DNA from 3 places in the Burkholderia glumae LMG 2196 genome. Region 3 is predicted to be linked to each of the others. Evidence: predicted binding sites of a transcription regulator. Region 3 holds the regulator's gene; each other region holds the start of a gene.
The links. The regulator FliA, encoded in region 3, starts transcription of late flagellar genes. The targets are predictions, from matches to a motif close to CTAAAGTTTNNNNNNNNNNNGCCGNTA.
Positions count from the first base shown of each region.

Region 1: the regulator FliA is predicted to act here: its motif matches at 5,014-5,040, upstream of KS03_RS21745 (DUF4088 family protein).
Region 2: the regulator FliA is predicted to act here: its motif matches at 4,280-4,306, upstream of flgM (flagellar biosynthesis anti-sigma factor FlgM).

Region 1 covers NZ_CP009435.1:2,019,303-2,029,782, reverse strand. The annotation lists gene KS03_RS21780 (sodium:proton antiporter) at 1-1,092, opposite strand, end outside; gene KS03_RS21775 (LutC/YkgG family protein) at 1,203-1,874, opposite strand; gene pncB (nicotinate phosphoribosyltransferase) at 1,981-3,180, opposite strand; gene fdxA (ferredoxin FdxA) at 3,463-3,786, shown strand; tRNA gene KS03_RS21760 (tRNA-Asn) at 3,893-3,968, shown strand; tRNA gene KS03_RS21755 (tRNA-Asn) at 4,037-4,112, shown strand; gene KS03_RS21750 (CreA family protein) at 4,312-4,788, shown strand; partial or broken gene KS03_RS30320 (AzlD domain-containing protein) at 4,820-4,957, shown strand; gene KS03_RS21745 (DUF4088 family protein) at 5,091-5,873, shown strand; gene KS03_RS32090 (hypothetical protein) at 5,983-6,372, opposite strand; gene KS03_RS31600 (hypothetical protein) at 6,446-6,820, opposite strand; gene KS03_RS21735 (RNA-binding S4 domain-containing protein) at 6,846-7,064, shown strand; gene KS03_RS21730 (MATE family efflux transporter) at 7,228-8,610, shown strand; gene fumC (class II fumarate hydratase) at 8,761-10,155, shown strand; gene KS03_RS21720 (acyl-CoA thioesterase) at 10,277-10,480, opposite strand, start outside.
Region 2 covers NZ_CP009435.1:859,200-869,679, forward strand. The annotation lists gene flgE (flagellar hook protein FlgE) at 1-586, opposite strand, end outside; gene KS03_RS16380 (flagellar hook assembly protein FlgD) at 618-1,394, opposite strand; gene flgC (flagellar basal body rod protein FlgC) at 1,502-1,927, opposite strand; gene flgB (flagellar basal body rod protein FlgB) at 1,971-2,459, opposite strand; gene flgA (flagellar basal body P-ring formation chaperone FlgA) at 2,675-4,207, shown strand; gene flgM (flagellar biosynthesis anti-sigma factor FlgM) at 4,336-4,671, shown strand; gene KS03_RS16405 (flagella synthesis protein FlgN) at 4,738-5,178, shown strand; gene KS03_RS16410 (multifunctional CCA addition/repair protein) at 5,352-6,599, opposite strand; gene KS03_RS16415 (glutathione S-transferase family protein) at 6,620-7,252, opposite strand; gene KS03_RS16420 (NAD-dependent epimerase/dehydratase family protein) at 7,397-8,356, opposite strand; gene KS03_RS16425 (lytic transglycosylase domain-containing protein) at 8,468-10,420, opposite strand; gene KS03_RS16430 (5-formyltetrahydrofolate cyclo-ligase) at 10,454-10,480, shown strand, end outside.
Region 3 covers NZ_CP009435.1:1,208,240-1,218,719, forward strand. The annotation lists gene KS03_RS18045 (DUF3443 domain-containing protein) at 1-1,235, shown strand, start outside; gene KS03_RS18050 (VOC family protein) at 1,422-1,952, shown strand; gene flhB (flagellar biosynthesis protein FlhB) at 2,309-3,535, shown strand; gene flhA (flagellar biosynthesis protein FlhA) at 3,532-5,634, shown strand; gene flhF (flagellar biosynthesis GTPase FlhF) at 5,631-7,355, shown strand; gene KS03_RS18070 (nucleotide-binding protein) at 7,348-8,160, shown strand; gene KS03_RS18075 (RNA polymerase sigma factor FliA) at 8,186-8,947, shown strand; S-adenosyl-L-homocysteine riboswitch at 9,075-9,144, shown strand; gene ahcY (adenosylhomocysteinase) at 9,245-10,480, shown strand, end outside.

The DNA of each region.
Region 1 (10,480 bases), 810 kb from region 3:
GACGGGCGCGATCGTCACGAAGATGCCGGCGAACAGCTTCGCGACCTCCTCGATCGGGGCCCAGTCGAACGCGTTGCCCTCGCGCGCCGAGCGCGGCGTGAGGGCGAGCGACAGCAGCGCGACCGCCACCAGCGCGAGGTCCCGCACCAGGTTCTGCAGCGCCACGTGGGTGCCGGCCACCTCGAACTCGATACCGGGCTTCCAGATCCCGCTCATCAGCACCAGCGCGACGATCGCTGCGAGCAGCACGAAGTTGATCCGGCCTTCGAGCCACAGGCGGGTGCCGGCCGCCGGCTGGGCGCCCGGCCGGTTGGGCCCGAACGCGACGGCCCGCGCCTCGCCGGCCTCGTGGTCGAGCGGGTCCGCGTCGTGATCGAGCGCGCGCCCGAGCACGCCGTCGCGGCGAAAGCGCCACGCGTCGAGCACGTAGAACACGGTCAGCAGCACGGCGCAGACGAACAGCGTGGGCAGCGCGAGGTGGATCGTGGTCCAGAAGAAATCGACACCGTTCAGGAAGCCGAGGAACAGCGGCGGGTCGCCGAGCGGCGAGAGCGCGCCGCCCGCGTTGGCGACGAGAAAAATGAAGAACACCACGACATGCACGACACGCGGGCGGGCGGCGTTCGCGCGCAGCAGCGGGCGGATCAGCAGCATCGCCGCACCGGTGGTGCCCATCACGCTCGCCAGCACGGCACCGAGCGCAAGCAGCGCGGTATTGCGCGCGGGCGAGGCGCGCAGCGCGCCATGCAGGCAGATACCGCCCGCCACCGTGTAGAGCGCCGTCAGCAGCACGATGAACGGCAGGTATTCCTCGAGCAGCGCGTGAACCAGCGTGGCGCCCGCGGCCGCCGCGCCGAACGCGACCGCGAACGGCACGAGCAAGGCGCCGGCCCAGCCGGCCGCGATCTTGCCGAAATGCCGATGCCAGAACGCCGGCGCGACGAGCGGGCACAGCGCGATCGACAGCAGCATGCCGGCGAACGGGATGCCCCACAGCGCGGACAGCGTGGCGCCGTCGAGCGCGGCGGCCGAGGCGGTGGCGGGCGCGCCGCCGAGCAGGAGCGCGCCGAGCACGGCGAGCACGGCCGGCAGGCCGGGCGCGCGCCGCCGCCGGCCGCGACCTGGGGCGGCGAGCGTGGAGCCGGCGGAGAACGTGGCGGGAACGGACAAACGGAAAGCGGCCTGGCGCCGCGTGACGGCCGTCATGCGCCGCGCACGAGGATCGCGTGAACGCGATACGGGCCGTGCGCGCCGAGGACGATGGTCTGCTCGATATCGCCGGTGCGCGAGGGCCCCGACACCAGGTTGACCGCGCGCGGCAGTTCGCCCCGTTCCGCGCGGATCAGCGCGAACGCGTCCTCGTGGCCGGCCACGATCCGCGAGACCGGCACGACCACGATGTGCGTCTCGGGCAGCAGCGCGGCCGACGCGTAGCTATCCGGGCCGGACAGCAAGACGAGCGAACCGGTCTCGGCGGTCGCGCAGAAGCAGCCGGTGATGCCGACCAGATCGCCGTCGGCGGGCTTGCGCGGCACGACTTCCAGTCCGGCCGCCTGCCAGTCGAGGCCGTCGAGCGTGCGCCAGGCGATCGCCCGCGGCGGCAGCGCGTGCTCGCGCAGATAGCGCGCGGCCTCGGCCGGCACGGCGTCGAGCGTCTCGACGAACGCGACGGTGGTGGACATGCGCGCGGCTTCCTCGGCGAAACGCGCCGCCAGCGCGCCCGGCTCGGCCGGCATCGGCGGCCGCGGGCCGGCCGGATGGCGCGCGAGATAGTCGGCGGCCTGCTCACGTTCCTGGGCTTCGGGCTCGGTGGCGCGTCCCTGCGCGGCGCGGATGCGCGCGAGTATGTTGCGGCGGGCAGCCGACGTATCCATGAGCGGTCCTCGTGGGCGTGACGATAACGAACGATCGGGCTCGATTATAACGGCGCCCCCGCACGCGGCCGGCCGAGCGGCCCGGCGCGCCGCTCGTGGCGGCCGCTTATTTTCCTGCCTCGTCCTCGACCGGCTGCGCGATGCCGAACACCTGGCGCAGGTAGGCGAGATAGGCCTTGTCGTCGCACATGCTCTTGCCCGGCGAGTCGGACAGCTTGGCGACCGGCTGGCCGTTGCAGCGGACCATCTTGATGACGATCTGCAGCGGCCGGTAGCCGAGATCGTTGGTCAGGTTCGTGCCCACTCCGAACGCGAGCTTGCAGCGGTCGCGGAAGCGTTCGTAGAGCTGCAGCACCTTCGGGATGTCGAGCGCGTCGGAGAACACCAGCACCTTGGTGCGCGGGTCGCAGCGGTTGGCCTCGTAATGGCGGATCATCCGCTCGCCCCACTCGAACGGGTCGCCCGAATCGTGGCGCGCGCCGTCGAACAGCTTGCAGAAGTACATGTCGAAGTCGCGCAGGAACGCGTCCATGCCGTAGACGTCCGACAGCGCGATGCCGAGATCGCCGCGATATTCCTTGGCCCACATCTCGAGGCCGTAGATCTGCGAATCGCGCAGCCGCGGGCCGAGCGCCTGACAGGCCTGCAGATACTCGTGCGCCATGGTGCCGAGCGGCGTGATGCCGTGCCGCATCGCGTAATAGACATTGCTGGTGCCCGCGAACTGCTCGCCCAGCCCGTCGCGCAGCGTCAGCGCGACCTCCTCGTGCCAGACCTTCGAGAAGCGGCGGCGCGTGCCGTAGTCGGCGATCTTGCAGTCGGCGAACTCGGGCCGCGCGCCGAGCAGCTTCATCTTCTCGCGCAGCCGCCCGCGCCCCTCGCCGTAGTCGGGCTCGCTCTGCGTGTTGCGGAAATAGACCTCGTTGACGATCGCCAGCACCGGGATCTCGAACAGGATCGTGTGCAGCCAGGGACCGCGGATCGCGATGTCGATCTCGCCGTTGCCCTTCGGCGAGGGCGAGATTTCGATGTATTTCTCGCTCAGGTGGAACAGCGCGAGGAAATCGACGAAATCGCTCTTGATGAACCGCATCTGCCGCAGATAGTCGAGTTCGGCGTCGTTGAAGCGCAGCTGGCAGAGCCCGCGCACCTCGTCGCGGATCTCGTCGATGTAGGGAACGAGATCGACGTCCGGGGTGCGGCAACGAAAGCGGTATTCGACGTTGGCGGCGGGAAAGTGATGCAGGACGACCTGCATCATCGTGAACTTGTACAGATCGGTGTCGAGCAGCGAGGTAATGATCATGATTCGAGACTGCCAAAAACGGGATCAGCGGGAGTAGCGGAATCCGGAGCGAGCCGAGCCCGCAGGCAGCGCGCGCGCTGCCCGATCTGCCTGCCGCATGTTACCCGAATGCGAGAGGAGACACTTCGTCGCAGCGGCCTCGGTGCGACATAAACTAATCACGAAACGATATAAGACCGCTGCGGAGCGGCTGGATGCCGCTTTTCCGCATCAGTTACAATGGCATATTCGGCGCAAGGCCCGCCTCCCCACACACATATTCGCCAAGCAGGAGCGTTTTGAATGACTCACGTTGTGACCGAAGGCTGCATCAAGTGCAAATACACCGATTGCGTCGATGTATGCCCGGTGGATTGCTTCCGTGAAGGTCCCAATTTCCTCGCGATCGACCCGGACGAATGCATCGACTGCGCCGTGTGCGTGGCCGAATGCCCGACCAATGCGATCTATGCCGAGGAAGACGTTCCTGGCGATCAGCAGCAGTTCACGCCGCTGAACGCCGAGCTGGCGAAGCTGTGGCCGTCGATCACGAAGACCAAGCCCGCCCCCGGCGACGCCGACGAGTGGAAGGACGTGCAGGACAAGCTCCATCTGCTCGAGCGCTGAGCGTGCCCGAGGCGTGTCGCGCTGCGCAACTGTGCCCTGGAAATTTAACGAGAGCGCTTGACACCTCCTGCAGCGCCTCATACAATCTCGTTTCTCTGCTGTTTGTTCCCCGATAGCTCAGTCGGTAGAGCGCCGGACTGTTAATCCGTAGGTCCCTGGTTCGAGCCCAGGTCGGGGAGCCAAAAGTGCAGAGCCGGCGCGGCCTTGCCACGCGGCTTCTGCATCGAGAACAAACGCAGTACCGATTTATTCCCCGATAGCTCAGTCGGTAGAGCGCCGGACTGTTAATCCGTAGGTCCCTGGTTCGAGCCCAGGTCGGGGAGCCAGACAGCGAAAGGCCCGTCATACGACGGGCCTTTTTGCATTGGGCGGTCGACGGCAGCCTTGATGCTCGGCGCGTCGATTCGATCGCCACGGTCATCGCGAATGCCGCCCGATTCCGCGCAGCGGTACGCGAGGCAGCCCGCGCTCGCCGGCCGTGCTAGAGTCGAACTCCCAGCCGCTTTGCGCCCGCGCCAGCCAACCATGACCCGCCATTTCGCCGCCGCCCTCGCGGCCTGCGCCGCCTCGCTGCTTCCGCTCGCGGCCCATGCCGAGGAAATCGCCAGCGTCAACACGAATTTCCGCCTGACCGGCTCGGACCGCGTCGTGGTCGAGGCGTATGACGATCCGCTCGTGCAGGGCGTGACCTGCTACGTCTCGCGCGCGCGCAAGGGCGGCATCAAGGGCAGCCTCGGCATCGCCGAGGACCCGACCGAGGCATCGATCGCGTGCCGTCAGGTGGGTCCGATTCATTTCACGCAGCCGCTCAAGCAGCAGACCGACGTGTTCAACGAGCGGCTGTCGTTCGTGTTCAAGACGCTGCACGTGGTGCGCGTGGTCGACCGCAAGCGCAACACGCTCGTCTATCTGACCTATAGCGACCGGATCGTGAGCGGCAGCGCGAAGAACAGCGTGACCGCGGTGCCCGTGCCGGACGGCACGCCGATCCCGCTCAAGTAAGCTAAGCCGCGCCGCCGCGATCCCCTCGCCCGTGCCCGTTACCGCGCTGACCGCGATCACCGTGCCGATGACCGTGGCGCCACACGGCGGCGGCCTCGAGCTGGGATGGCGCAGCCCGCAGCTGGTCGGCGCGCTCGCCGCCGTAATGGTGTCGGCCGCCACGCGCCGCGCGCGGACCGGACCGGGCTCCGCCCGCGGCTTGCTCGCGAATTTCGGCGCGCCGCCCTCAAGTTTCTTCGCCGGGCGCCGATATAAGAGGAAAACCACCCTGGCGCCGGCCGCCAACGCGCTTCGAGAGATTCATGGGACAGATCACCCTGTCGATCAAGGACGACACCATCACGTCGCTGCGCAAGGACTTCGAGGCCTTCGTGCGCGTGTCGCAGAAGCTCGATCCGCAGTTCGCGACGCCGTCGTTCGAAGACTTCCTGCGCGCCAAGCTGCTCGACAACATGGTGCCGCTGACCGAGAACGCCGTGCAGCGCATGCTGCAGGGCGGCCAGTACGCGTGGGCGAAACGCACACTCGACAAGGAATTCCCCGACGTGCTCGCGATCATGATGCGGCAGGCGGAGAGCTTCGGCTTCGGCTTCGCGTCGCGCAGCGAATGGACCCCTGACGAGCTCGTGAAGGCGTGCCAGGACTGGGCCACCGCGCTCGTCACGGAAGCGCAGGGCGATCCGGCCCAGATCGAGCCGCTCGCCGCGCAGATCAAATCCGCGGTCCACGACATCCAGACGCTCGAGGAACGGATGCAGACGCCCGCCTGGCGGCTCGCCGAATCGCTGCGCCAGCGCGTCTACGAGGCGAAGCTCGCCTGCGAGATGAGCGTCGGCAGCCTGGCGCGCGAGAAGCTCGGCGAGTTGCGCGGGCTGCTGCGGCTCGGCATCTCGCACGGCTCGTTCCAGAAGCAGGAAGCCCAGCAGATCATGGAATACCTGCGCCTGCTGAAGCCGGAAATCTTTGTCGAGGAACCCTACGACATCTTCTCGCGGCTCGCCGGGTGGCTGCGCGGGATCTTCCTGGTGGCTGCGCCGATGCAGCCCAAGGCGCCGGTTCAGCAAAAGCAGCAGCGCAGGCCGTAATCCCGCCCGCGGCCGCGCCGGCCCGCTCGACGCGGCATCCGGCCCGGGCGCGCAGCCGCGGCTCACGCGCGTCGGGACTGCCACGCGCAGGCCGCGGCGCCGGTGTCGCTTACTGCGACTGCGAGCCGTTGCCGCCGCCCGACGGCGCCATCGGCGACATGCCGTTGGTATTGCCGTTCACGGCATCGCCCGCTTTCGACTTCGCGCCGTGCATCGAGCTATGGGAGCGCATCTTCGCATGCGGCGCCGTCGAATGCTTGGCGCCCGTGCCGCCGGCGCCCGGACCGGTGCCCGGCGCGGTCGGTGCGGCGTCGGTACCGCCGCCGGCGCTCATGCCGGCGCCGCCCGACGGACCGCCGCCGCCACCACCGGCACCAGCGCCAGCGCCCGTGCCTGCGCCACCTGCGCCGCCACCAGCCTGGGCCATGGCGGCGGTCGCGCCGAACGCCATGGTGGTCACGACAAGCGCGCTCATCAGCTTCATACGAATTCCGGACATGACATTTCTCCTCGGGTGAATGGGACACGGCTCGACCGCGAACCGCGCCACGCCGCCGCAACGGGCGGCAGGTTCATGAAATGCCGGCGGCCGGCCGGGCCGGGTCGCCGTCATGGCCGCCATCGCTGCCCGGCCGGCGCACGCCCGCCGCCGGCGGCTCGCGGCCGGCGCACCAGCGCCTGCCACCACCCATGCGGTCGGGTTTACGCCGTCTCGGAGTCGCGTCGTCGATGCCGGCCTCAAGGCTTGCGCAGCGTTCGTTCCCGATCCGGCAGCGCGCGTCCGGTAAGTCCCCGGGCGCGGCGCGCGCCGCGCCCGATGCGCCGCCCGTGCCCGTCGCGGCGGGCTTTGCGCAGAACTGGCCGGCGCCGGCGGTGCCGGCCTCACGCGGCGCTCGCCGCGGTGATCGCGCTGGCTTATGATGCGAAGCCTTGTCTTTTTTACTCATGCGCGCACGCCGTGCATGCCATTCGATGCCCAATCTGGATTTCACGCTGACCGGCGAATTCGTCGAACTGCACAACCTGCTCAAGATCACCGGCGTGGCCGACAGCGGCGGCTCCGCCAAGGTCCTGGTCGCCTCGGGCGCGGTGCGCGTCGACGGCGCCGTCGAGCTGCGCAAGACCTGCAAGATCCGCGCGGGCCAAGTGGTGCTGTTCGAGGACACGCGCATCGCCGTCCACGGCGCTTAAGGGTCAGGTTCGGCTTCGCCGCACCCCGCCGAGGTGCGTGCGGCGCTGCCCGCCGGCACGTCGGGCCCCTGCGCGGCGCGATTCGACAGCGGGAAGCGAAACCCGTAAGCTTGCCGTCCCAGTACAACAACGCCGCGCGGGCTCGCACTCGCGCGCACCGCTCATGCCGCGTCACGATTTCTCGCGCGCCGCTCTCGCGCCGCCCTCCTTTTCCCGCCACGCAGCCGACACCGCCCGTCTGGCCGCGCCGCTTGCGATCGCACAGCTCTCGCAGATGGCGATGAGCGTCACCGACACGGTACTGCTCGGCTCGCTCGGTCCCGATGCGCTCGCCGCCGGCGGCCTCGGCGCCACGCTGTTCTTCGTCGCCGTCACGGTGTTGCAGGGCGTGCTGAGCTCGGTCAGCGTCAGTGTCGCCCACGCGCGCGGTGCCCGCGACGACAGCCAGATTCCCCACATCTACTGGACCGGCGTGGTGCTCGCGCTGCTGCTGTCGGTGCCGGCGATCGCGGTGCTGCTCTACACCGAGCCGCTGCTGCTGATGTTCCACGAGCCGCCGATGCTGGCCCACCACATCGGCGAATACACGCGCGTGCTGAGTCTGGCCGCGCCCGGCAGCCTGATCGGCGTCGGCCTGATGCGCTCGTTCCTGCCGGCGATCGGCGCGGCGCGACGCCTGCTGTGGGTGTCGATCGCGAGCGTCGGCGTCAACGCGGTGCTGAACTACGGGCTGATCCACGGTGCGTTCGGGTTGCCGCGGCTTGGCTTCCTCGGCTCGGCGGCGGCCACCACCCTCACCATCTGGCTCACCGCGATCTCGCTCATGCTGCTGCTGCATGGCCGGCCGGCCTACCGCCAGTTCGTCGCGGCCTCGCGCCCGAAGCTGCCGCTGATGGGCGAGCTGGTCGGCATCGGCTGGCCGGTGGCGATCACCTACGGGGTCGAGTCGACCCTGTTCCTCGCCACCGGCCTCACGATCGGCGTGCTCGGCGAGACCTCGCTCGCCGCGCACCAAATCGCCCTCAACATCGCCTCGGTCACCTTCATGGTGCCGCTCGCGATCGGCCAGGCCGCCAACGTGCGCGTGAGCTACTGGGTCGGCGCCGGCGCGCCGCTCGCCGCTCGCCACGCGGGCTTCGTCGCGATCGGGCTCGGCGCCGCGTTCATGTTGCTGTCCGGGCTCGTGATGATCGTCGCGCCGCACGCGATCGTCGGGCTCTATCTGCGTCTCGACGACCCGGCCAACGCGCGCACCATCGCGCTGGCGGCCTCGCTGCTCGGCATCGCCGCGCTGTTCCAGATCGTCGACGGCGTGCAGACAGTGGGCTCGGGCTGCCTGCGCGGCCTCAAGGACACGCGCGTGCCGATGCTGGCCGCCACGATCGGCTACTGGGGCATCGGCTTCCCGGTGGGCTACTGGTTCGCGTTCCATGTCGGGCTGGGCGCGCGCGGGCTCTGGTGGGGCCTCGCGGCCGGCCTCGCCAGCGTCGCGGTGCTGATGACGTGGCGCTTCCACCGCAAGACCTCAATGCTGGCCGGCCGCTGACCGCCTGCGCCGCGAGCCGACGTGAAATCGGCCGCGGCGCTATGCTGGTCGCCTCCGGACGCCGTCGCCAGAACGGTGCCCGTCCCCACTTGCGCTTTCATGCCGTGCGCCGCGCGGCATGGTCCCTTTCTCAGTGACGGAGTCATCAAGATGAGCGAAGCAGTACGGATGGAACGCGACACGTTCGGCGAAATCGCGGTGCCGGACGCCCGCCTGTGGGGTGCCCAGACGCAGCGTTCGCTGCAGAACTTCCGGATCTCAACGGAAAAGCAGTCGCCCGAGCTGATCCATGCGCTCGCGCTGATCAAGCGCGCGGCGGCCAGCGTCAACCGTGAGCTCGGCGTGCTGCCGGAGGACAAGGCGAACGCGATCGTGGCGGCAGCCGACGAAATCATCGCCGGCAGGCACCCGGACGAGTTCCCGCTCGCGGTCTGGCAGACCGGCTCGGGCACGCAAACCAACATGAACCTCAACGAGGTGATCGCGAACCGCGCGAGCGAGCTGCTGGGCGGGGTGCGCGGCGAGTCGCGCAAGGTCCACCCGAACGACGACGTGAACCGCGGCCAGTCGTCGAACGACGTGTTCCCGACGGCGATGCACATCGCCGCCGCGCTCGCGATCCACGCCCGGCTGCTGCCGGCGTTGAAGCGCCTGCGCGCGACGCTCGACGAGAAGTCGAAGGCGTTCGCCGCGATCGTCAAGATCGGCCGCACGCACCTGCAGGACGCCACGCCGCTCACGCTCGGCCAGGAGTTCTCGGGCTACGTGGCGCAGCTCGACCAGGGCATCCGCCACGTCGAATCGACGCTGCCGCATCTGTACGAACTCGCGCAGGGCGGCACCGCGGTCGGCACCGGCCTCAACGCACATCCGCAGTTCGCGGCGGCGGTGGCCGACGAAATCGGCCGGCTCACCCAGTTGCCGTTCGTCACGGCACCAAACAAGTTCGAGGTCATGGCCGCGGCCGACGCGCTGGTGTTCGCGCACGGCGCGCTGAAGACGGTCGCCGCGAGCCTGATGAAGATCGCCAACGACGTGCGCTGGCTCGCCAGCGGCCCGCGCTGCGGTCTCGGCGAGCTGTCGATCCCGGAAAACGAGCCGGGCAGCTCGATCATGCCGGGCAAGGTGAACCCGACCCAGTCCGAGGCGGTGACGATGCTGTGCTGCCAGGTGTTCGGCAACGACGTGGCGGTGAATTTCGGCGGCGCGAGCGGCAACTTCGAGTTGAACGTGTTCCGTCCGATGATCGCGCACAACGTGCTGCAGTCGGTGCGGCTGCTGGCCGACGGCGCGCTCAGCTTCAACGACCACTGCGCGGTCGGCATCGAGCCGAACCGTTCACGCATCGACACGCTGCTCAATGAATCGCTGATGCTGGTGACGGCGCTCAATCCGCACATCGGCTACGACAAGGCCGCCCAGATCGCGAAGAAGGCGCACAAGGACGGCACCACGCTGAAGGCCGCCGCGCTCGCGCTCGGCTACGTGAGCGAGGCGCAATTCGACGAGTGGGTCAAGCCGGCCGAGATGATCGGCAAGCCCTGAGCGGCACGGCCGGCGCCGCCGCGATGCCCGGCAGGCCCGGGCGGTGGGGCGGACGCGCCGGCCGGCATCACTGCCGGGTCCGGGCTCGCGCATCGTCCGTCGCGCGCCGGCCCCGGCCGTTTCAGACGGAGCCCTTCGCGACTTCCTCGGGCTTGAGCTCGACGATCTTGTCGAGCGCCGCGCGCACGTCCATCGCGTACTGCGCGAGACGCTTCTCCTCGTCGGTGACGGGCACGAAGGGCGGCACCGGCAGCGGGTTGCCGTTCTCGTCCACCGCCACGAACACCACGAGGCAGTCGGTGGTCTGGCGCAGCACGCCGCCCTT
Region 2 (10,480 bases), 350 kb from region 3:
TGCCGAGCGAGTCGTAGGCTTGCACCGGCTGCTTGAGCGTGTAGGTCGACGAGTCGCTGAAGTTGAACGGCGAGTTGGTCTGCGCCGTGTCGGTCGTGCTCAGGTTGAACTGGCCGGTGATCGACGAAGTCGCCTTCGGCGGGATGTTGCCCTGCGGCGCGGTCAGCGGCACGATCGCCGAGGTGTTGATGCTGCCGTCGGCGTTCACGCCATAGCCCATCAGCTGGCCGCCGGCCGAGTTGGTGATGTTGCCGCTCGCGTTCGGGCTGAACTGGCCGTCGCGCGTGTAGGTGGTCACGCCGTTCGAGTTCACCTGGAAGAAGCCGTTGCCCGAGATGGCCATGCTCAGCGGGTTCTGCGAGGTGGCGAAGCCGCCCTGCTGGAACACCTGCGCGACCGTCGCCAGCTGCGTGCCGATGCCGATGCCGTTGGCGACCGCGCCCGACACCGAATTCGCGTACAAGTCCGAGAACTGCGCCGAGGCGGCCTTGAAGCCGACCGTGTTCGCGTTCGCGATGTTGTTGCCGATCACGTCGAGGTCGCTCGATGCGCCCTGCAAACCGCTCAAGCCCTGTTGATAACCCATGTTGGTCTCCGATGGCGCGAGGCCTGATCAGTTAGGTAGACGAGGAATTGTTCTTGTCGGCCGTGCCCGAGCCACTGCCGGAACTGCTGGTGCCGCTCGAGGCGGTCCCCGGGAAGATCGCGCCGACGTTCGGCAGGCCGACCGTCGTGCCGTTCGAAAGCACCAGGCCCGGGGTGCCGTCCGACTGGCGGATCACGCTCTGCACCTGCGCGGCCGTGAGCGTGGTCGCCGAGGTGCTGGCGCCGCTGCCGTCCGTGTAGCTGGCGCTGATGGTGTACTTGCCGTCTGGCAGCGTCGCGCCCGACGAGTCGGTCGGCGTCCAGTTGATCGGGATCGTGCCGGCCGCCTGCGCGCCCGCGTCGATCGTGTTGACCACCGTGCCGGCCGAATTCTTGACGGTGATCTTCAGGTCGGCGGCGGCGGACGGCAGCTGCACGCCGAAGCCCGTGCCGGCGCCGCCCGAGACGCTGAGCGTGCTGCCGGGGGCCAGTACGTTGCTGCCGATCAGCAGCGCCGCCTGGGTCTGCTGGCCGGCGGTGATCTGCGAGGACAGCGAGGACAGCGACGAGTTGAGCTGCGCGATGCCGCTCACGGTATTGATCTGCGCGAGCTGGGACGTCATCTGCGAGCTGTCCACCGGGCTCGTCGGGTCCTGGTTCTGCAGCTGCGTGACGAGCAGCTTCAGGAAGGTCTGCTGCAGGTCCGACGCCGAGGTCGACGCCACGCCGCTGTTGTTGCTCATCGTGTCGACCGGCAGAGTGGACGTGTTCGTGCCGTTGCTGCCGATCGAGTTGGTAGTGGAGCTCATCTCCGGGTTGCCTTTCGCGAGTTCGCGGATACGCTGGGTCGGGTTGGGAATCGGTCGCGGGGTGAACCACGGGCCGCACCAGCACGCCCCGGTTCACGACACGGCACTCAGGTGCCGATCGTCAGCGTCTTCAGCATCAGTTGCTTGGCGGTGTTCAGCGTCTCCACGTTCGCCTGGTACGAGCGCGAGGCCGAGATCATGTTCACCATTTCCTGCACCGGGTCGACGTTCGGCAGCGTGACGTAGCCGTTGGCGTCGGCGGTCGGATTCGACGGGTCGTAGCTGGTCTTCATCGGCGACGGATCGTCGATCACCTGCTTGACCTGCACGCCGCCCACCCCCTGCCCGGAGCGCGTGCGCGCGCCGCCGAGCGGCTGGGTCTCGAACACCACCTGCTTGGCTCGGTAAGGCTTGCCGTCCGGGCCGGTCACGCTGTCCGCGTTCGCCAGGTTCGACGCGGTCACGTTCAGGCGCTGCGATTCGGCGGACATCGCCGAACCGGCGACGTCGAAGATGTTCATCAGCGAAGGCATGGAAATTCCTCGTTTGCGGCTGAAAGAATGGCGGCGTGCCGGGTTACGAACCCGAGGTGATCGCGGCGAGCATCGCCTTGATCTGGCCGGTCACCACCGTCATGCCGGCTTCGTAGTGCACCGTGTTGTCGGCGAACTGCACGCGCTCGGCGTCCAGATCGACCGTGTTGCCGTCCAGCGAGGGCTGGTTCGGGATCCGGTACGCGGCACGGCCGAAGTCGTCGCTCGGGCCGCCCGTGGCCGACAGGCGCGTGTTGCCGCTCATGTGGCCCGGCTCGGTGGCCGCCAGCGTCATGCCGCTCGTCACGCCGGCCGGCCGCGCCAGCGGCAGCTGCGTGGCGTTGTCGGCGGCGGCCTGGCCGGCCTGGTGCTTGAGCGAGCGGCCGAGCGCCGAGGCGAAGTCGACGTCGCGGGCCTGATAGCCCGGCGTGTCGGCGTTCGCGATGTTCGAAGAGATCAGTTCCTGCCGGTATGCGCGAACGTCGAGCGCCTGGCGGCCGAACGCGAATTCGGCGTCGAGTTTGTCCATCATCGTGCGTTCCTCCATCGGGAGCGGTGCGGCGTCTCTTCCCCGCGCGCCGTGCGGCGGCCAAAAAAGACGCTTTTCGATGACAGCCATCGTAGGCGCGAGAGGCAAGCGGCAATCGGGCGAATAACCGGCAAAGCCCCCCTCTATTCATCGTTTGCCGCCTCACCCGGCTGCCTAGAATGCGATCCCGTACCAACGGAATTCTCTAGGAGGCGGCGATGGCGCAGACGAACGCGAACGCAGCGGCAGGCGCGGCACGCGGCTTCGGCGCGCGCGAGCGCTCCCGGCGTTGCCGCCTGGCCCTGCTGGCGCTGGGCCTGGCCGGCCTGCTGCCGAATCTGGCCGCCGCGCAGGCGGCCGGCGGCGACGGCATGATCGTGATCCCGGGCCGCGGCGAATCGGCCGAGACGGCGCTGGCCAACGCCAACGCGCACGGCGTGAGCACCCCGGCCGCGCACCCGCCCGCGTCGAGCCTCGCTTCGTACAGCGCGGCCGACTTGCGCAACGCCTACGGCGCCGGCGCCCGCAGCGGCGGCACGCCGCCCGCGCCCGCCGGCACCATCGGCATCGTGCCGGGCGCGGGCGGCGACAGCGCGCTGCGTGCCGCCGCGATGGGCGAGACGCCCGCCAACCGGCCCGAGCCGCCGCTCTACCCCATGCCCGGCAGCGCGACGACGCGGCCGGCCGTGAATCGCGCGGCCCCGCGCACCGAAAACCAGGGCAACGAGGCGGCCGGCTACGCCGCCGGTTATGCGGCCGGCATCGCCGCGGCGCGCCGCGCGGCCGCGGCCCAGCCGGCGCCGGCCGCCGCGGCGCCGCGCCATCCGTCGGCCGGCTCGCGCGGCTCGGCCGCTACGGCGCCCGCGGCGCTCGGCACCGTGCGCGCCGTCTATTCACCGGGCGCGACGGAACGTGCGCCGGCCGGCCAGGATGCGGCGGGCGGCGCGATGCGCTACGCGGCGCCGGCCGTGATGCGCGTCTCGGCGCGCCAGAGCGCGCCCTCGCCGAGCGCCGTCGCCGCGGTGGTGGCGCCCACCCTGGCGCCCGCTCCGGCTGCCGCGCCGGCCGAGAACGGCGCGGCCCGCAACGCCGGCGCGGCCCCGGCCGCCGCGCTCGGCCAGCCGGCCGGCCAGCAGGACCCGGAAGCGATCCGCGCCGCGGCGCTCGCGTTCCTGCGCCAGCAGACGGCCGGCCTGCCCGGCAAGGCGATCGTCACGGTGACCGCCGCGTTCCCGCGCGGGCTCGCGGCTTGCGCCACGCTCGAACCGTTCCTGCCCACCGGCGCACGGCTCTGGGGCCGCACCACGGTGGGCGTGCGCTGCGCCGGCGCGCGGCCGTGGACGCTCTACCTGCAGTCGAAGATCGAGGTCCAAGGCAACTATTACGTCGCCGCGCACGCGCTCGCGCCGGGCGACGTGCTGACGGCCGCCGACCTCGTCGCGCACGAGGGCGACCTGACCATGCTGCCGCTCGCCGTGATCACCGATCCGGCGCAGGCGGTGGGCGGCACCTCGCTGGTGCGCGTCGCGGCCGGGCTGCCGCTGCGCCAGGACATGCTGCGCAGCGCCTCGTCGGTCACCATCGGCCAGACCGTGCGGGTGGTGGCGGCCGGCCAGGGATTCTCGATTTCGTCGGAGGGCAGCGTGATGAACAACGCGGGGCCGGGACAGCAGGTGCGGGTCCGGCTGGCGGCCGGCCAGATCGTGACGGCGGTGGTGAAGGATGGGAACACGGTGGAAGTTCCGTTATGATGGGCGCGGCCTGAAAGCGGCCGGAAAGCTTGCAAAGATTTGTTTATGCAAGCCTTTATGGATGAGCAGGCGCTAAAGTTCGGCTCTGATCTGCCGTTATCTTGCTCAAATCGTTCAGGAAGCCCATCGTGAAAATCGATACCACCCCCGCCACGAACGTCCGCCCGGCGTCCCCCGACGCCGCTTCGCCGCGTACCCAGGCCAGCAGCAGCACCGCCCCGGCGGCTGCCGCGCCGGCCGAAAGCGCGCCGGCCGGCGGCGATGCGAACGTGAATCTGTCCTCCCTGTCCACGAATCTGCGTTTGCTCGCGGCTTCGGGATCGGCCGACATCGACACCGCGAAAGTGCAGTCGATCCGCGACGCGATCAAGAATGGATCGCTGACGATCGACACCGGCAAGATCGCGGACGGCATCCTGCAGACGGCCAGCGAGCTGCTGCGGACACCGGCGAGCCTCGGCTGAGCACGACGCGGATGACGCCCCCGGGCGCGCGGATGGTCCGTGCGCCGTCGTTTTGAGCGAGATGCAATGAAAGAAGCCCTGCTGGCGACGATCAACGACGAGCATGCGACGGTCGAGGCCTTCGCTTCGCTGCTCGTCTACGAGCAAAAGGCACTGACGGCGGCGTCGCCGGCCGACACGCTGCCGGACATCATCGCGCGCAAGACGGAGCTGGTCGAACGGCTCGCGTCGCTGGAAAAGCAGCGCGACGCGCAGCTCGCGGCGCTCGGCTACGCGGCCGGCAAGGCCGGCATCGACGCGGCCGCCGAGCGCGACCCCGGCATCGCGAGCCGCTGGAAGCTGCTGCGCGACGCCACCGAGCGCGCGCGCCACGCCAACATGAACAACGGCATGCTGATCCGCATCCGCATGGACTACAACGAGCGCACCCTCCAGGTGCTGCGCGCGCAGCCCGCGCGCGCCGGTCTCTACGGCCCCGACGGGCGCGTCTCCAACCCGGTGCGCTGAGCGGCGGGCGGCAGGCGCCGCCCGCACCCGGGTTTTCCCGTAGATCGCCGCGGCTTGTGCCGCTGTCTCGTATCGACCGCCCCGGCGCCGCCGCTTCGGCAGGCGCCGTCCGACCGACTCGTCACGGCGCCCGACCGGCCACCGTCTCGTCCCGCCGTCCTACCCTCCCAGCCTCAGCCGTGCTCGCCGGTCGCGAGCGCCGCCGCCACCGCGTCGGTGCGTGCTCGCTGCACGGCATCGCGGATCGCGTCCGGATTGCCGCGATGGCCGGCCGCGATCTGCCCGGCATCGACCGCGCGCGCGGCGACCAGCGCGCGCCGCAGCCGCTCGGCCTGCGGATACGGCTGCGTCTCGAGCCCGAGCCGGCCTCGCGCGTCCGCCTCGCAGGCCTGCAGCATCTCGGCGAAGCGCCCCGGCTTGCGCAGCGCGTCGGCGCGTTCGAGCAGGCGCACCAGCGCGGCGGCACTCATCGACATCACCTGGTGCAGGTTGCCGTGCTCGCGCGCCACCAGCAGCGCCAGGTCGCGACACTCGTTCGGCACGCGCAGCCGCTCGCAGAGCGGCCTGAGCAGATCGACGCTGCGGCCCTCGTGGCCGATGTGGCGCGGCAGCACCTCGGCCGGCGTGGTGGCCTTGCCGAGATCGTGGGTCAGCGCGGCGAACCGCACCGGCAGCGAATAGGCATGCTTGGCCGCGTGATCGATCACCATCATCACGTGCACCCCGGTATCCACCTCGGGGTGGTAGTCGGCGCGCTGCGGCACGCCGAACAGCGCGTCCACCTCGGGCAGGATGCGCGCCAGCGCACCGCACTCGCGCAGCACCGCGAACATGCGCGACGGCTTCGCCTCCATCAGCCCGCGCGACACCTCCTGCCAGACCCGCTCCGGCACCAGCGCGTCCACCTCGCCCGCCGCCACCATCTCGCGCATCAGCGCGAGCGTCTCGGGCGCCACCGTGAAATCGGCGAAACGGGCCGCGAAGCGCGCGACGCGCAGAATCCGCACCGGGTCCTCGACGAACGCCGGCCCGACGTGGCGGAACCGCTTCGCGGCCAGATCGGCGCGCCCGCCGAACGGGTCGATCAGCTCGCCCGTGATCCGGCCGTCCGGATCGATCTCGCGCGCCATCGCGTTGATCGTCAGGTCGCGGCGCGCCAGATCCTCGTCGAGCGTCACGTCCGGCGCGTAATGGAACTGGAAGCCGTGATAGCCGGCCGCCGTCTTGCGCTCGGTGCGCGCGAGCGCGTACTCCTCGTGCGTCTGCGGGTGCAGGAACACCGGGAAATCCTTGCCCACCGGGCGGAAGCCGCGCGCGGCCAGCTGCTCCGGCGTGGCGCCCACCACCACGTAGTCGCGGTCCTGCACCGGCAGGCCGAGCAGGGCATCGCGGATCGCACCGCCTACCACATAGATGTTCATGCGCTTGCCTCCCGGCCTTCTCAGTATTCGACCATGCGCGTCTCGCGGCGCGCGCCCTCGTTCCAGGCCGCGACCGCCGGCAGCGCGAGCATGCGCTCGACATAGGCGGCCGAGACCTCGCAGAGCACCGGCGCGTAGCAGACGAAGCGCATCACCACCGGCGCGTACATCGCATCGGCAATCGTGAACGCGCCGAACAGGAACGGGCCGCCCGAGCGCGCGAGGCAGTCGCGCCAGATCGCCTCGATGCGCGCGACCTGGGCCAGCGCGGCCGGCGACAGCTCGCGGCCGGGCTGCGGCGCGCGCAGGCTGAACGGCATCTCGGCGCGCACCGCGGCGAACCCGGCATGCATCTCGGCCGAGACGCTGCGCGCCCGCGCGCGCGCCACCGGCTCGACCGGCCACATCGGCTGCGCGGGAAACCGCTCGGCGAGCGTCTCGGCGATCGCCAGCGAATCCCAGACGGCATGGCCGGCCTCGTCGATCAGGCAGGGCACGCGGCCCGACGGCGAGAGTGCCAGGATGCGCGCCTCGGTGTCGGGCGCGCGCAGCTCGATCAGGGTCTCCTCGAACGGTATCCCGAAGTGCCGCATCAGCACCCAGGGCCGCATCGACCACGAGGAATAGCTCTTGTCACCAATGATCAATCGCATCGTCACGTCTTGTCGTCCAGTCGAAGGGAAGCGCGCCGCGCCGGCCGCGCGACGGGTGCGCCCGGCGCGGGTGCCCGCACCGCGGGGCGAGCCGACTCGGCCCGCCCGGCAAGCAGCGCGGCTAGGCCGTCGCGGCGGCTGTCGTCAGCGCCGCGAGCGCCAGGCGTCGTAGCGCGTGCCGCCGGCGGCGAGATAGCCGGGCGCGACGCTTTCGAGGCTCGCGGGCCGCACCCCGAGTTCGGGCGCGAGCGGGCCGCTCAGCACGTTCGGCACGCGCATCGAGTCGAGATTGTCGCGCGTGATCACGGGCTCGCCGGGCAGATGCTCGAACACGCATGCCTGCAGCCGCGCGAGCGCGTCGGGCAGCCGGATGATGCGCGCCTGGCGGCCCACCAGCGCGCCGCAGTAGCGCACCAGCTGCTCGAGCGTGTAGACGCGCGGGCCGCCCAGCTCGTAGGTCCGCCCGTAGGCCGCGCGGTTGCCGGCCACGGCCAGCAGCGCCTGCGCGACGTCGCCGACGTATACCGGCTGGAACTGCGCGTCGGGCATCGCGAGCGGCAGCACCGGCAGCAGCCGCTGCAGCCGGGCGAAGGTGGTCAGGAATGCGTCGCCGGGGCCGAACACCACCGACGGCCGCAGCACGGTGACGGCGAGCGCCCCGCCCGAGGCGGCCGCCGCCGCGTGCAGCGCGGCCTCGCCGTCGCCCTTCGAGCGCTGGTACATGCTCGGCCCCTGCGAATCGGCGCCGAGCGCGCTGACCTGCACCAGCTGCGCCACGCCCGCGCCGGCGCAGGCTGCGGCCAGCGCGCCCGGCAGCGCCACGTGCAATTGCCGGAAGCCCTCGCCGTAGGGCGTGCCGTGGCCGCCGTGCAGCGTGCCGACCAGATTGATCGCGACGCCGGCGCCGGCCACCACGCGCGTGAGCGAGCCGGCGTCGAGGCCCTCGAGTTCGACCACCTCCACCGGCATGGTGGCGAGATGGCGGGCGCGCTCGCGGCGCCGCGCGGCGACGCGCACCGGATAGCCGGCGCGCACCAGGGCCGCGACGAGGCGCGCGCCGATGAAGCCGGTGGCGCCGACGAGCGCGATGGTCGGACGATCCATGGCGAAACTCCCGTCAGGTGTCGAAAACGCGCCGCCGGCCGGGCCGCGCGCAGCGCAAGGGCATCGGGCGCGGCACCGGGCGGCCCGGCGCGGGCCGCCGGTGCGCGTGGTTCAGGGCGCGATGAAGCCGAGGCGCGCCTTCAGCGATTCGGGCTTGCCTTCGAACAGCGCCGCGTAATAAGTGGTGTTCGACAGCACGTTCTCCACGTAGTCGCGCGTCTCGTTGAACGGGATCGTCTCGGCGAAGATCGCGCCCTCCACCGGCTTCGTCAGCGCCTGCCGCCACTGGCGCGGCCGGCCCGGGCCGGCGTTGTAGCCGGCCGTGGCGAGCACGGCCGAGTCGTCGAACTTCTGGTAGATGTCGGACAGATACCAGGTGCCGAGCTGGATGTTGGTGTCGATGTCGTGCATCTGCTCGCGCGAGATGCCGCCCATGCCGAGCTTCTTGGCGACCAGCTGCGCGGTGGCCGGCATCAGTTGCATCAGGCCGCCCGCGCCGACCGAGGAACGCGCGTTGGTGATGAAGCGCGACTCCTGGCGGATCAGGCCGTAGGCCCATTCGATGTCGAGGCCGTTGGTCTGCGCGTAGCGCTCCACGATCGGCCGGTACGGCGCGGGGTAGCGCAGCGTGAAGTCGTGCAGCGCGGTGGTGCGGTCGGCGGTGTTGACGGTGCGGTCGAGCAGGTCGATGCGCTTCGCGTATTCGGCCGCGGCCAGCAGCTGGCGGTCGGTCATGCCGCGCAGCGGCCAGTTCCACTCGCGGTTGCCCTCGAGCCGCAGGTTCAGCGCATAGAAGCGCCGTGCCAGCGCGAAGCCCGGCACCTGGCTCATCGCCTCCACCTCGGCGTCGGTCACGGTGGTGCGCGGCGGGATCACGGTCTTCTGGCCGAGCTCCTCGGCCGCGAGCTGGCCGTAGAAGTCGAAGCGGCCCGCCACCTGCTCGAAATCGCGGCTCGCGCCGCCGGCGTCGCCGGCCTGCTTCAGCGCGCGGCCATGCCAGTAGAGCCAGGCCGGCTGCGCGCGCAGGTCGGCCGGCATCTGCTCGATCGCCCAGCGCACCATCGGCCAGTCGCCCGCGAGCAGCGCCGCGCGCACGCGCCATTCGTAGCCCGGCGTCGACAGCGGCGCGCCGCCCGACTGCTTGTAATACTGCACCGCCAGCGGCAGGCGCTTGATCGCCGCCTGCATGCCGATCTCGCCCCAGGCGATCGCCTGCTCGGGCTTCGACAGCGTACCGAGCGTGGCGAGCATCGCCGCGGCCTGGTCCGGATCGTTGCGCGCCATGCGCGTGATCGCGATCAGCGCGAGCTGGCGCGAGGTGGCGTCGGCGCCCACGCCGCGCGCGAGGAACAGCGGCGGCGCGCTCGCGGCCTGCTCGAACGCCACCGGGCGCGGGCCGAGCACGTCGGCGATCTTGCCGGCGGTGGTGGTGTAGTTCTGCTCGAACGCGAGCCGCACCTGCCTCCAGACGTCGTCGGACGAGAACTGCTGGTTCACGGCGAGCGCCGAGATCAGATCCACGCAGCCGTCGCCGTAGTATTTCGGATCGACCAGCAGGTCGCGCGCGATGTCGGCCACCTTCTCGCCGCGCGCGGCGCGCGACTCCAGCGCGTAGCACTTGACCTGGGTGTCGTCGTCGAGCACGAAGCGCTTGTACTGGTCGTCGAAGCCGCGCCAGTCGTGGCGCGCGCCCAGCACCAGCAGGTAGTCGTTGCGCATCCGGTCGGCGATCGCCTGGCCGTCGTAGCGCTGCAGGAACGACAGCACCGGCGCGTCGGGCGCATCGATGCGCGCGCGCCCCGAGCTGTCGAACAGCTGCGGCTTGATCTGGAAGTATTCGAGATAGGACGGCGCCGGGTAGCCGGGAATCATCGCGGCCAGCTGCGCGGCACGCGCGGCGTTGTTGGCGCGCGCGGCCTCGCGAAGCTGGACGAAGATCTGGTCGTCGTTCGACGAGACCGGGTCGACGGGTTGCGCGGCGCAGGCGGCGGCGCCCACGGCCAGCGCGAGCGCCGACAGCGTCATGGCGGCCGCGCGATATACTCGGACGAGGCTGGTTGACATCGATTTGAACAGGGAACGGAACCGGAGCACGAAGTGAGCGAAAGCATAGCACGCCCCCCC
Region 3 (10,480 bases):
GCCTGGTGGCGATCACGGCGCTGCTGGTGGCCTGCGGCGGCGGCGACGGCGGCAGCAGCAGCACCGCCAGCACCGGCAGCGGGCAGTCCACGGCGGGCAGCAGCAGCGGCTCCAGCTCCGGCGGCTCCAGCTCCGGCACCAGCGGCGGCACCGGCAGCAACGGCCAGATGCCGATCATCGTCAACGCGGGCGTGCAGAACGTCGTCAACATGCCGAGCGTGAGCGTCAAGGTGTGCGCGCCCGGCACCGCCACCTGCCAGACCATCGACAACGTGCTGCTCGACACCGCCTCCTACGGGCTGCGCCTCGTCAGCAGCGCCGCCTCCGGCGTGCTCGGCAACCTGCCGGCGCAGAGCGCCTCGAACGGCGGCGCGCTCGCCGAATGCGGGCAGTTCGTGTCGAGCTTCACCTGGGGCTCGGTGCGCCAGGCCGACGTGACCATCGGCGGGCTCACCGCGAGCGCGCTGCCGGTGCAGATCATCGGCGACCTCGGCACCTCGAACGTGCCGAGCAGCTGCTCGAACGGCAGCACCTCGGCGAACACGGTCGCGGCGCTCGGCGCGAACGGCATCCTGGGGGTTGGCCCGGCACCGTTCGATTGCGGCGTCGCGTGCGTGTCGTCGACCACCTTCAGCAACTACTACTCATGCCCCTCGAGCGGCGCCTGCACGGCCACCACGGTGGCGCTGAACGCGCAGGTCGCGAACCCGGTGGCGCGTCTGCCGAGCAACAACAACGGCGTGTCGGTGCAGCTCAACGCACCGAGCGGCGGCATCGCCACCGGCGTGCTCACGCTCGGCGTGCCGGCCGCGCTGCCGAGCGGCGTCACGCGGCTCACCACCACCACCGCGGGCGACCTGACGGGCACGTTCCAGGGCCGCGCGATTTCGGCGGCGTTCTTCGACACCGGCTCGAACGCGTATTTCTTCGACAGCAGCGGCGGCGCCTCGCTGCCGACCTGCAGCCGCAACACCTCGTTCTACTGCCCGAGCGCGAACGTGGACCTGACGGCGACGGTGACCGACGGCACCAACAACCTGAGCGTCGCGTTCACGATCGCCAATGCGCAGACGCTGTTCAACACCGGCGCATACGCGATCGCGAACCTGGGCGGGCCGTTCGGCCAGAATTCGACGCTCGATTTCGGGCTGCCGCATTTCTACGGCCGCACCATCTACTTCGGCATCGACCAGCGCAGCATCGGCGGCACGCAGACGCCGTTCGTCGCGCTCTGAGGCGACGCGGCCCGCGGGCCGCCGCCTGACGAGGGCATGATCGCCCGGCCCGTTGGGCCGGGTGGTCATGCCCTTTTTCATGGCGGGCAGGCCCGGCGCGCGGCGCCTATCATCGGGGTTCGGCCGCGTCGGCGGCACGGCGCCTTGCGCCGTCCGGTCCGGCGCGCGCACACCCGGAGGCACGCGATGCATCAGACGACTGCGACGGCCCTGCCGTCGATCCAGCGAATCACGCCGTTCCTGTGGTTCGATCATGAAGCCGAGGCCGCGGCGAATTTCTATGTGTCGGTGTTCGACGATTCGCGCATCACGCGGATCGCGCGCTACGGCAGGGAAGGCGCCCGCGCGGCCGGCCAGGCGGAGGGCACGGTGATGACGGTGGCGTTCGAGCTGGCCGGGCAGGCCTTCTCGGCGATCAACGGCGGGCCGGTGTTCCGGATCACGCCGGCCGTGTCGTTCGTGGTCAACTGCCGCTCGCAGGACGAGATCGACCGCTACTGGACGAGCCTCGGCGATGGTTGCGACGAGAGCGCCCAGCAATGCGGCTGGCTCAAGGACCGCTTCGGCGTGTCGTGGCAGGTCGTGCCGGTGCAGCTGCCCGTGCTGCTCGGCGAGGCCGACGCGGCGCAGGCGGCCCGCGTGATGGGTGCCTTGATGACGATGAAGAAGCTCGACCTGGCGGCGCTCGAACGCGCTGCGGCTGGACACCAGACATAGGACGGCCAGCGGAGCCGGGCAGGCGCGGCGTCGTCGGCGCGCCGCCGCGGCCGCCGCCGTCGGCACCCGGTTTCATTGGGAGCGGCCGGCCATCTCGTGCCGGCGTCGCGGCCAGGCCCGGCTCCCGGGCTCCCGGGCTCCCATCTGGCGCGCGGTGCCCGGCGCCGCACGGGGCGATCCTGCCGCCACCCGGCTACCCGGCCGACCGCGTCGCGTCGTTTTCACCGCGGCGGCGCACCCCGATCGTCTGAAATACCCCCGTTTCCCCGCTTTCCTCGACCGATCGCCGCTGGCCCTCTCCATCAATAATCGCTGTACTGGAAACGGCATCCCGCCGTCTCCGACCGGAGGCTGCAGTGGCAGAGGACAGCGATCTCGAAAAAACCGAAGATGCCACTCCCCGGCGCCGTGAAAAGGCGCGCGAGGAGGGGCAGGTCGCGCGCTCGCGCGAATTCGCTTCGTTCGCGCTGCTCGCCGCTGGTTTCTATGGAGCCTGGCTGCTGTCCGGTCCGATCGGCGAACATCTGCGTACCATGCTGCGCGGCTCGCTCACGTTCGACCGCGCGAGCGCCTTCGACACCCACCAGATGCTGACGGGCGCCGGCCGCGCGGGCATGGAGGGGCTGTCCGCGATCGCGCCGGTGCTGGCGCTGACCGGCCTGGCCGCGCTCGCGGCGCCGATCGCGCTGGGCGGCTGGCTGCTCTCGACCAAGGCGATCGGCTTCAAGTTCGACCGGCTCGACCCGATCTCGGGCCTGGGCCGGATCTTCTCGCCGCAGGGCGTGATCCAGCTCGGCATGGCGCTGGCCAAGACGGTGATCGTCGGCGGCATCGGCGGCATCGCGATCTGGCGCAGCCACGACGAGATGCTCGGCCTGCTCAACCTGCCGCTGCACGAGGCGCTGGCCGGCACCCTGCACCTGGTGGCGGTGTGCTGCGGCATGACGGTGGCGGGCATGCTGGTGGTGGCCGGCATGGACGTGCCGTACCAGATCTGGCAGTACAACAAGAAGCTGCGCATGACCAAGGAAGAAGTCAAGCGCGAGCACCGCGAGAGCGAGGGCGATCCGCACGTGAAGGGCCGGATTCGCCAGCAGCAGCGCGCGATGGCGCGCCGCCGGATGATGGCCAACGTGCCGAAGGCCGACGTGGTGGTCACCAACCCGACCCACTTCGCGGTCGCGCTGCGCTATACCGACGGCGAGATGCGTGCCCCGAAGGTGATCGCCAAGGGCGTGAACCTGGTGGCCCTGCGCATCCGCGAACTGGCCGAGGAGCACCGCGTGCCGATTCTCGAGGCGCCGCCGCTCGCGCGCGCCCTGTATCACAACGTGGACCTCGAGCGCGAGATCCCGGGCTCGCTCTATTCGGCCGTCGCCGAAGTGCTGGCATGGGTCTACCAGCTCAAGCGCTTTCGCAGCGAGGGCGGGGCGTTCCCGGCCGAGCCGGTCGACCTGGACGTGCCGCCCGAGCTCGACAAGGGCGCCGAGATCGACGACGAGGACGAATTGCAGGAAGCCGCCGAGGTACTCGGCACACCCGCGGCGGGCCGCGGCGCACGTAACGAAGGAGATGTCGCATGAGCACGCCGTCCGGGCTGTCGACCAAGCTCGCGGGGCGCTTCGACGCCGCCAATCTGCGCGCGCTGGCCGGGCCGATCCTGATCTGCATGATCCTCGGCATGATGATCCTGCCGCTGCCGCCGATGCTGCTGGATCTGCTGTTCACGTTCAACATCGCGCTGTCGGTGATGGTGCTGCTGGTCAGCATGTACACCATGAAGCCGCTCGATTTCGCGGCGTTCCCGAGCGTGCTGCTGTTCTCCACGCTGCTGCGGTTGTCGCTGAACGTGGCCTCCACGCGCGTGGTGCTGCTCGAGGGCCACACCGGCCCCGACGCGGCCGGCCAGGTGATCGAGGCGTTCGGCCACTTCCTGGTGGGCGGCAATTTCGCGGTCGGCATCGTCGTGTTCGTGATCCTGATGATCATCAACTTCACGGTGATCACCAAGGGCGCGGGGCGGATCGCCGAAGTGTCGGCGCGCTTCACGCTCGACGCGATGCCCGGCAAGCAGATGGCGATCGACGCCGACCTCAACGCCGGCCTCATCAACGAGGAGCAGGCGCGCAAGCGGCGCGTGTCGGTGGCACAGGAAGCCGAGTTCTACGGCTCGATGGACGGCGCCTCGAAGTTCGTGCGCGGCGATGCGATCGCGGGCCTCGTCATCATGGCGATCAACGTGATCGGCGGGCTGATCGTGGGCATCGTGCAGCACGACATGAGCTTCGCCGCGGCCGGCAAGAACTACACGCTGCTGACCATCGGCGACGGCCTGGTCGCGCAGATCCCGTCGCTGGTGATCTCGACCGCGGCCGGCGTGATCGTCTCGCGGGTGGCCACCGACGAGGACATCGGCACGCAGATCACGGGCCAGCTGTTCGCCAACCCGCGCGTGCTGACCATCACCGGCACCATCATCGTGCTGATGGGCCTGATCCCGAACATGCCCCACTTCGCGTTCCTGCTGCTCGGCGGCGGCGCGATCTGGATGGCGCGCACCATGCGCCGCCGCGAGGCCGCCCGTCAAGCGATGGGCGCGGTCAGCGAGATCGCCCCGCCCGCGGCGCTGCCGGCCGACAGCCACGAAGCGACCTGGGAAGACGTCACGCTGATCGATCCGCTCGGGCTCGAGGTCGGCTACCGGCTGATCCCGCTCGTCGAGGCCGGCGGCGACGGCGAGCTGCTCAAGCGGATCAAGAGCATCCGCAAGAAGTTCGCGCAGGAAATCGGCTTCCTGCCGCCGGTGATCCATATCCGCGACAACCTCGAGCTGCGCCCCAACGGCTACCGGATCGCGCTCAAGGGCGTGGAAGTCGGCACCGGCGAGGCCTATCCGGGCCAGTGGCTCGCGATCAACCCGGGCCAGGTCACGGCCGCGCTGCCCGGCGCGCAGACGCGCGACCCGGCGTTCGGGCTGCCGGCCGTCTGGATCGACGTGTCGCAGCGCGAGCAGGCGCAGGTGTACGGCTACACGGTGGTGGACGCCAGCACCGTGGTGGCGACCCACCTGAACCACCTGGTGGTGCAGCACGCCGCCGAGCTGCTCGGCCGCCAGGAAGTGCAGGCGCTGCTGGAGCGCACCGGCCGCGATGCGCCGTCGCTGATCGAGGATCTGGTGCCGAAGACGGTGTCGCTGACCACGCTGCAGCGGGTGCTGCAGAACCTGCTCGAGGAAGGCGTGCCGATCCGCGACATGCGCACCATCATCGAGGCGGTCTCCGAGCAGGCCGGCCGCATCACCGATCCCTACGACCTGACCGCGGCCGTGCGGCTCGCGCTCGGCCGCGCGATCACCCAGCAGTGGTATCCGGGCTCGGGTGAGATGCAGGTGATGGGACTCGATTCGAATCTCGAGCGCGTGCTGTCGCAGGCGCTCGCCACCGGCGCGAACCCGGGCCTCGAGCCCGGACTCGCGCAGACGCTGCTGATGGGCACGCAAGAAGCGATGCTGCGGCAGCAGAACATGGGGCTGCCGCCCGTGCTGCTGGTGCAGCACGCGCTGCGCGCGATGCTCGCGCGCTTCCTGCGCCGCAGCCTGCCGCAATTGAAGGTGCTGTCTTACGCCGAAGTGCCGGAGACACGCACGATCAAAGTCACGAACGTCATCGGGGGTAACGCTTGAACATCCGCAAATTCACCGGCCCAACGAGCCGCGACGCGCTGCGTCTGGTGCGTGAGGCGCTCGGCGGCGATGCCGTCGTGCTGTCGAACCGCACGCTTGACGACGGCTCGGTCGAAATCGTCGCCCTCGCGGACGCCGAACTCGCCGCGCTGTCGCCGAAGTCGCCCATCGCCGCCGCCGGCAGCATGCGCGCCTTGCCGCCCGCGAGCCGTCCGGCTAGCGCCGTGACGGGCATGCCGCGCGCCGCCGCGCCGAACAATCCGTATGCCTCGGGCGGCCTGCCCGACGTGTTCTCGTCGGTGTTCGGCGCGAGCGCCGAGCCGGCGGGTGCATTCGACGCCGACGACGAGCTGCTCGACGACGGCGAAGCGCCGGCCGCCACCGTGGCCGCCGCGCCGGTGCAGGACGAGCCGGCCGCGTCCTCGGCCCCCGCGCCGTGGCTCGTCGAGCACGCGCGCCGCCTGACGCGCCAGCACGAGGCGCTGGTCTCGCCGGCGCCGCGCGCCGAGGCGTCGCCGGGCGCCGCGAGCCCGATCGCGCCGGCCGCGCGCAACGACGGCGAGCCGCCCGAGTGGGCGCGCGACATCGTGCGCAACGTGGCCGCGCGCCAGTCCGCCGAGGCGAGCGCCGCGCGCGCCACCGCCGCGGCCGCCGCCGCGCCGAAGCAGGCGGAACGCGCCGGCGCGTCGGCCGCCACGCTGGCCGACGAGGTCAACGCGCGCATCGAGCGCATCGTCAACGAAACGGTGATGCACGAGCTGAGCGCGATGCGCGGCATGATGGAGGAGCAGTTCGCCGGCCTGATGTGGAACGACCGCCAGCGCCGCACGCCGCTGCACGGCGCGCTGACCAAGCGGCTGTTCGCGGCCGGCTTCTCGGCCCAGCTGGTGCGCACGGTGGTCGACAACCTGCCGGCCGGGGTCTCGGCGGGCAGCTTCGAAGGCGCCTGCGACTGGGCCGAATCGGTGCTGGCCGGCAACCTGCCGGTGCTCGACAGCGAGGACGCGCTGATGGAGCGCGGCGGCGTGTTCGCGCTGATGGGGCCGACCGGCGTGGGCAAGACCACCACCACGGCGAAGCTGGCCGCGCGCTGCGTGATGCGCTTCGGCGCCAGCAAGGTCGCGCTGCTGACCACCGACAGCTACCGGATCGGCGGCCACGAGCAGCTGCGCATCTTCGGCCGGATCCTCGGCGTGCCGGTGCATGCCGTGAAGGACGGCGGCGACCTGCAGCTGGCGCTCTCCGAGCTGCGCAACAAGCACATCGTGCTGATCGACACGATCGGCATGAGCCAGCGCGATCGCACCGTCTCCGACCAGATCGCGATGCTGCAGGGCGCCGACGCGCGCGTGCAGCGCCTGCTGCTGCTCGCGGCCACCAGCCACGGCGACACGCTCAACGAGGTGGTGCAGGCCTATCGCGGCTCCGACCAGCCCGATCTGGCCGGCTGCATCCTGACCAAGCTCGACGAGGCCACCAACCTCGGCGGCGTGCTCGACACCGTGATCCGCTACCAGCTGCCGGTGCATTACGTGTCGACCGGCCAGAAGGTGCCGGAGAACTTATACGTGGCAACGCGCAAGTTCCTGCTCAAGAGCGCGTTCTGTGTACCGCGAGACGGCTCGCCGTTCGTGCCGCTCGAAGACGATCTGCCCGGCATGCTGTCCGCCCTGGCTGGCGGCCGTCCGGGTTCCGGACATCACGAGGTCTACTTTGGATAAACGAATCACCGATCAGGCTGAAGGACTGCGGCGGCTGCTGGCCGGCCGCGCGAACCGGATCGTCGCGGTGACGGGCGGCCCCGTCGGGGTCGGCTGCACCTCGGCCGTCGTCAACCTGGCCGCCGCGCTCGCCGCGCTCGGCAAGGAAGTGCTCGTCGTCGACGAGCGCAACGACGCCAATTCGGCCGCCGCGACGCTCGGCAGCGCCCGGTTGCGCAGCGGCAACGCGGTGCGTCACGAAGCCGGCTTTTCCCTGTGCGTCGCCGCCGACCTCGCGCGCGACGGCTACGACGATGAACGCCTTGCCGCCTATCTGGAAGGCGCGGCCGACATCGTGCTCGTCGACGCTCAGCGCGACGCGAACGGCGCGCTCTCTGCTCTTGCGCGTGCCGCTCACGACGTGCTGATCGTGACGCGCGTGGCCGGCTCCGCGATCACCGAGGCCTATGCCTGCATGAAGCGGCTCCATTACGCGCACGCGCTCGCGCAGTTCCGCGTGCTGGTCAACCACGTGCAGAGCGAGTCCGACGCGCGCGCCGCCTACGAGAATCTGGCGGGCGTGGCAGGCCGCTATCTGACGGTCGCGCTGGCCGAGGGCGGCTACGTGAGCGCCGATCCGCTGGTGCCGCGCGCACGCGAACTCGTGCACACCGTGGTCGATGCGTTTCCGTCGTCAGCCGCCGCGCGCGACTACCGGCAGATCGCCTCAGACCTGCTGTACTGGCCGATGCGTCCGACGAATCCCGCCGGACGGGCCTTCGCCGGACATCCGGCCGTCGAACGGGGCGCGGCGCACGCCGTTTGACCCAAGGGCACTCAGGAGGGAGCCGATGTACAACGCTCAAGGAAAGCTGTCCACGTCCGCGATGGGCGAGGGCGGGATGGGGCAGGCCGAGGTGCTCGCGAAATATGCGCCGCTGGTGCGCCGGCTCGGCCTGCAGCTGGTCGCGAAAATGCCTGCGAGCGTCGATCTCGACGACCTGATCCAGGCCGGCATGATCGGCCTGCTCGATGCGGCGAGCCGCTACAAGGAGGATCAGGGCGCGCAGTTCGAGACCTATGCGACGCAGCGCATCCGCGGCGCGATGCTCGACGAGCTGCGCAGCAACGATTGGCTGCCGCGCAGCCTGCGCAAGACCTCGCGCGAGGTCGAGCAGGCCATTCATCAGGTCGAGCAGCGGCTCGGGCGCTCGGCCAACGAGAGCGAGGTCGCCACCCACCTGGAGATGCCGCTCGACGATTACCAGGCGATGCTGCAGGACCTGCACGGCAGCCAGCTGATCTACTACGAGGATTTCGACCGTTCGGCCGACGACGAGCCGTTCCTCGACCGCTACCGCGTCGACCACTCCGACCCGCTGTCCGCGCTGCTCGACGAGCATCTGCGCGCGGCGCTGGTGGAGGCGATCGACCGCCTGCCCGAGCGCGAGAAGCTGCTGATGTCGCTCTACTACGAGCGCGGCCTGAACCTGCGCGAGATCGGCGCCGTGCTCGAGGTCAGCGAGTCGCGCGTGTGCCAGCTCCACAGCCAGGCCGTGGCGCGCCTGCGCGCGCGGCTGCGCGAGCAGGCCTGGGTGGGAGCCGAACACTGAGAGGACGCGCGTAGAGGACGCGCGTGCCGGTGCGCCTCGGAAATTCGGCTCCGATCCGTAATCGGCCCACCAGCCTTCTGCGAAGCGCGCGGGAATTCTTCTCGACACTTTGCTACAATCCTTGCTCGTTTCCGAGGAGCGTTGCGACGGGCACCGGCCCGCCAGGCTCGGAAATCTTCACCAGGCGGTGGCCCGCCCGGCGCGCAGCGCGGATCGCACGATTCGCCGCGCCGGCTGGGCTTGCCGCTTTCTGAACGGCGCTCACGTCACCAATCTTTGATTAGAAAGGAGGGCGTGATGAACGCCGTTATCGACCCGAAAGCTTCCCAGGACTACGTCGTCGCCGATCTCTCGCTGGCCGCTTGGGGCCGCAAGGAACTGACCATCGCCGAGACCGAGATGCCCGGCCTGATGCAGATCCGCGACGAGTACCAGGCCGCGCAGCCGCTCAAGGGAGCGCGCATCGCCGGCTCGCTGCACATGACGATCCAGACCGGCGTGCTGATCGAGACGCTCAAGGCGCTCGGCGCCGACGTGCGCTGGGCCTCGTGCAACATCTTCTCGACGCAGGATCACGCGGCCGCCGCGATCGTCGAGGCCGGCACGCCGGTGTTCGCGTTCAAGGGCGAGTCGCTCGACCAGTACTGGGAGTACTCGCACCGCATCTTCGAATGGCCGAACGGCGAGTTCGCCAACATGATCCTCGACGACGGCGGCGACGCGACGCTGCTGCTGATCCTCGGCGCCAAGGCCGAGAAGGATCGCTCGGTGATCGCCAAGCCGACCAACGAGGAGGAAGTCGCGCTGTACAAGTCGATCGCCGCGCACCTCGACGTGGACGGCCAGTGGTATTCGAAGCGTCTCGCCCACATCAAGGGCGTGACGGAAGAGACCACCACCGGCGTGCATCGCCTGTACCAGATGGAAAAGGACGGCCGCCTGCCGTTCCCGGCCTTCAACGTCAACGACTCGGTCACCAAGTCGAAGTTCGACAACCTGTACGGCTGCCGCGAGTCGCTCGTCGACGGCATCAAGCGCGCCACCGACGTGATGATCGCGGGCAAGATCGCGGTGGTGGCCGGCTACGGCGACGTGGGCAAAGGCTGCGCGCAGTCGCTGCGCGGCCTCGGCGCCACGGTGTGGGTCACCGAAATCGATCCGATCTGCGCGCTGCAGGCGGCGATGGAAGGCTACCGCGTGGTGACCATGGAATACGCGGCCGACAAGGCCGACATCTTCGTGACGGCCACCGGCAACTTCCACGTGATCGGCCATGACCACATGAAGGCGATGCGCCACAACGCGATCGTCTGCAACATCGGCCACTTCGACTCGGAAATCGACGTCGCGTCGACGCGCCAGTACCAGTGGGAAAACATCAAGCCGCAGGTCGACCACATCATTTTCCCGGACGGCAAGCGCGTGATCCTGCTGGCCGAAGGCCGCCTCGTGAACCTCGGCTGCGCGACCGGCCATCCGTCGTTCGTGATGTCGAACTCGTTCGCCAACCAGACGCTCGCGCAGATCGAACTG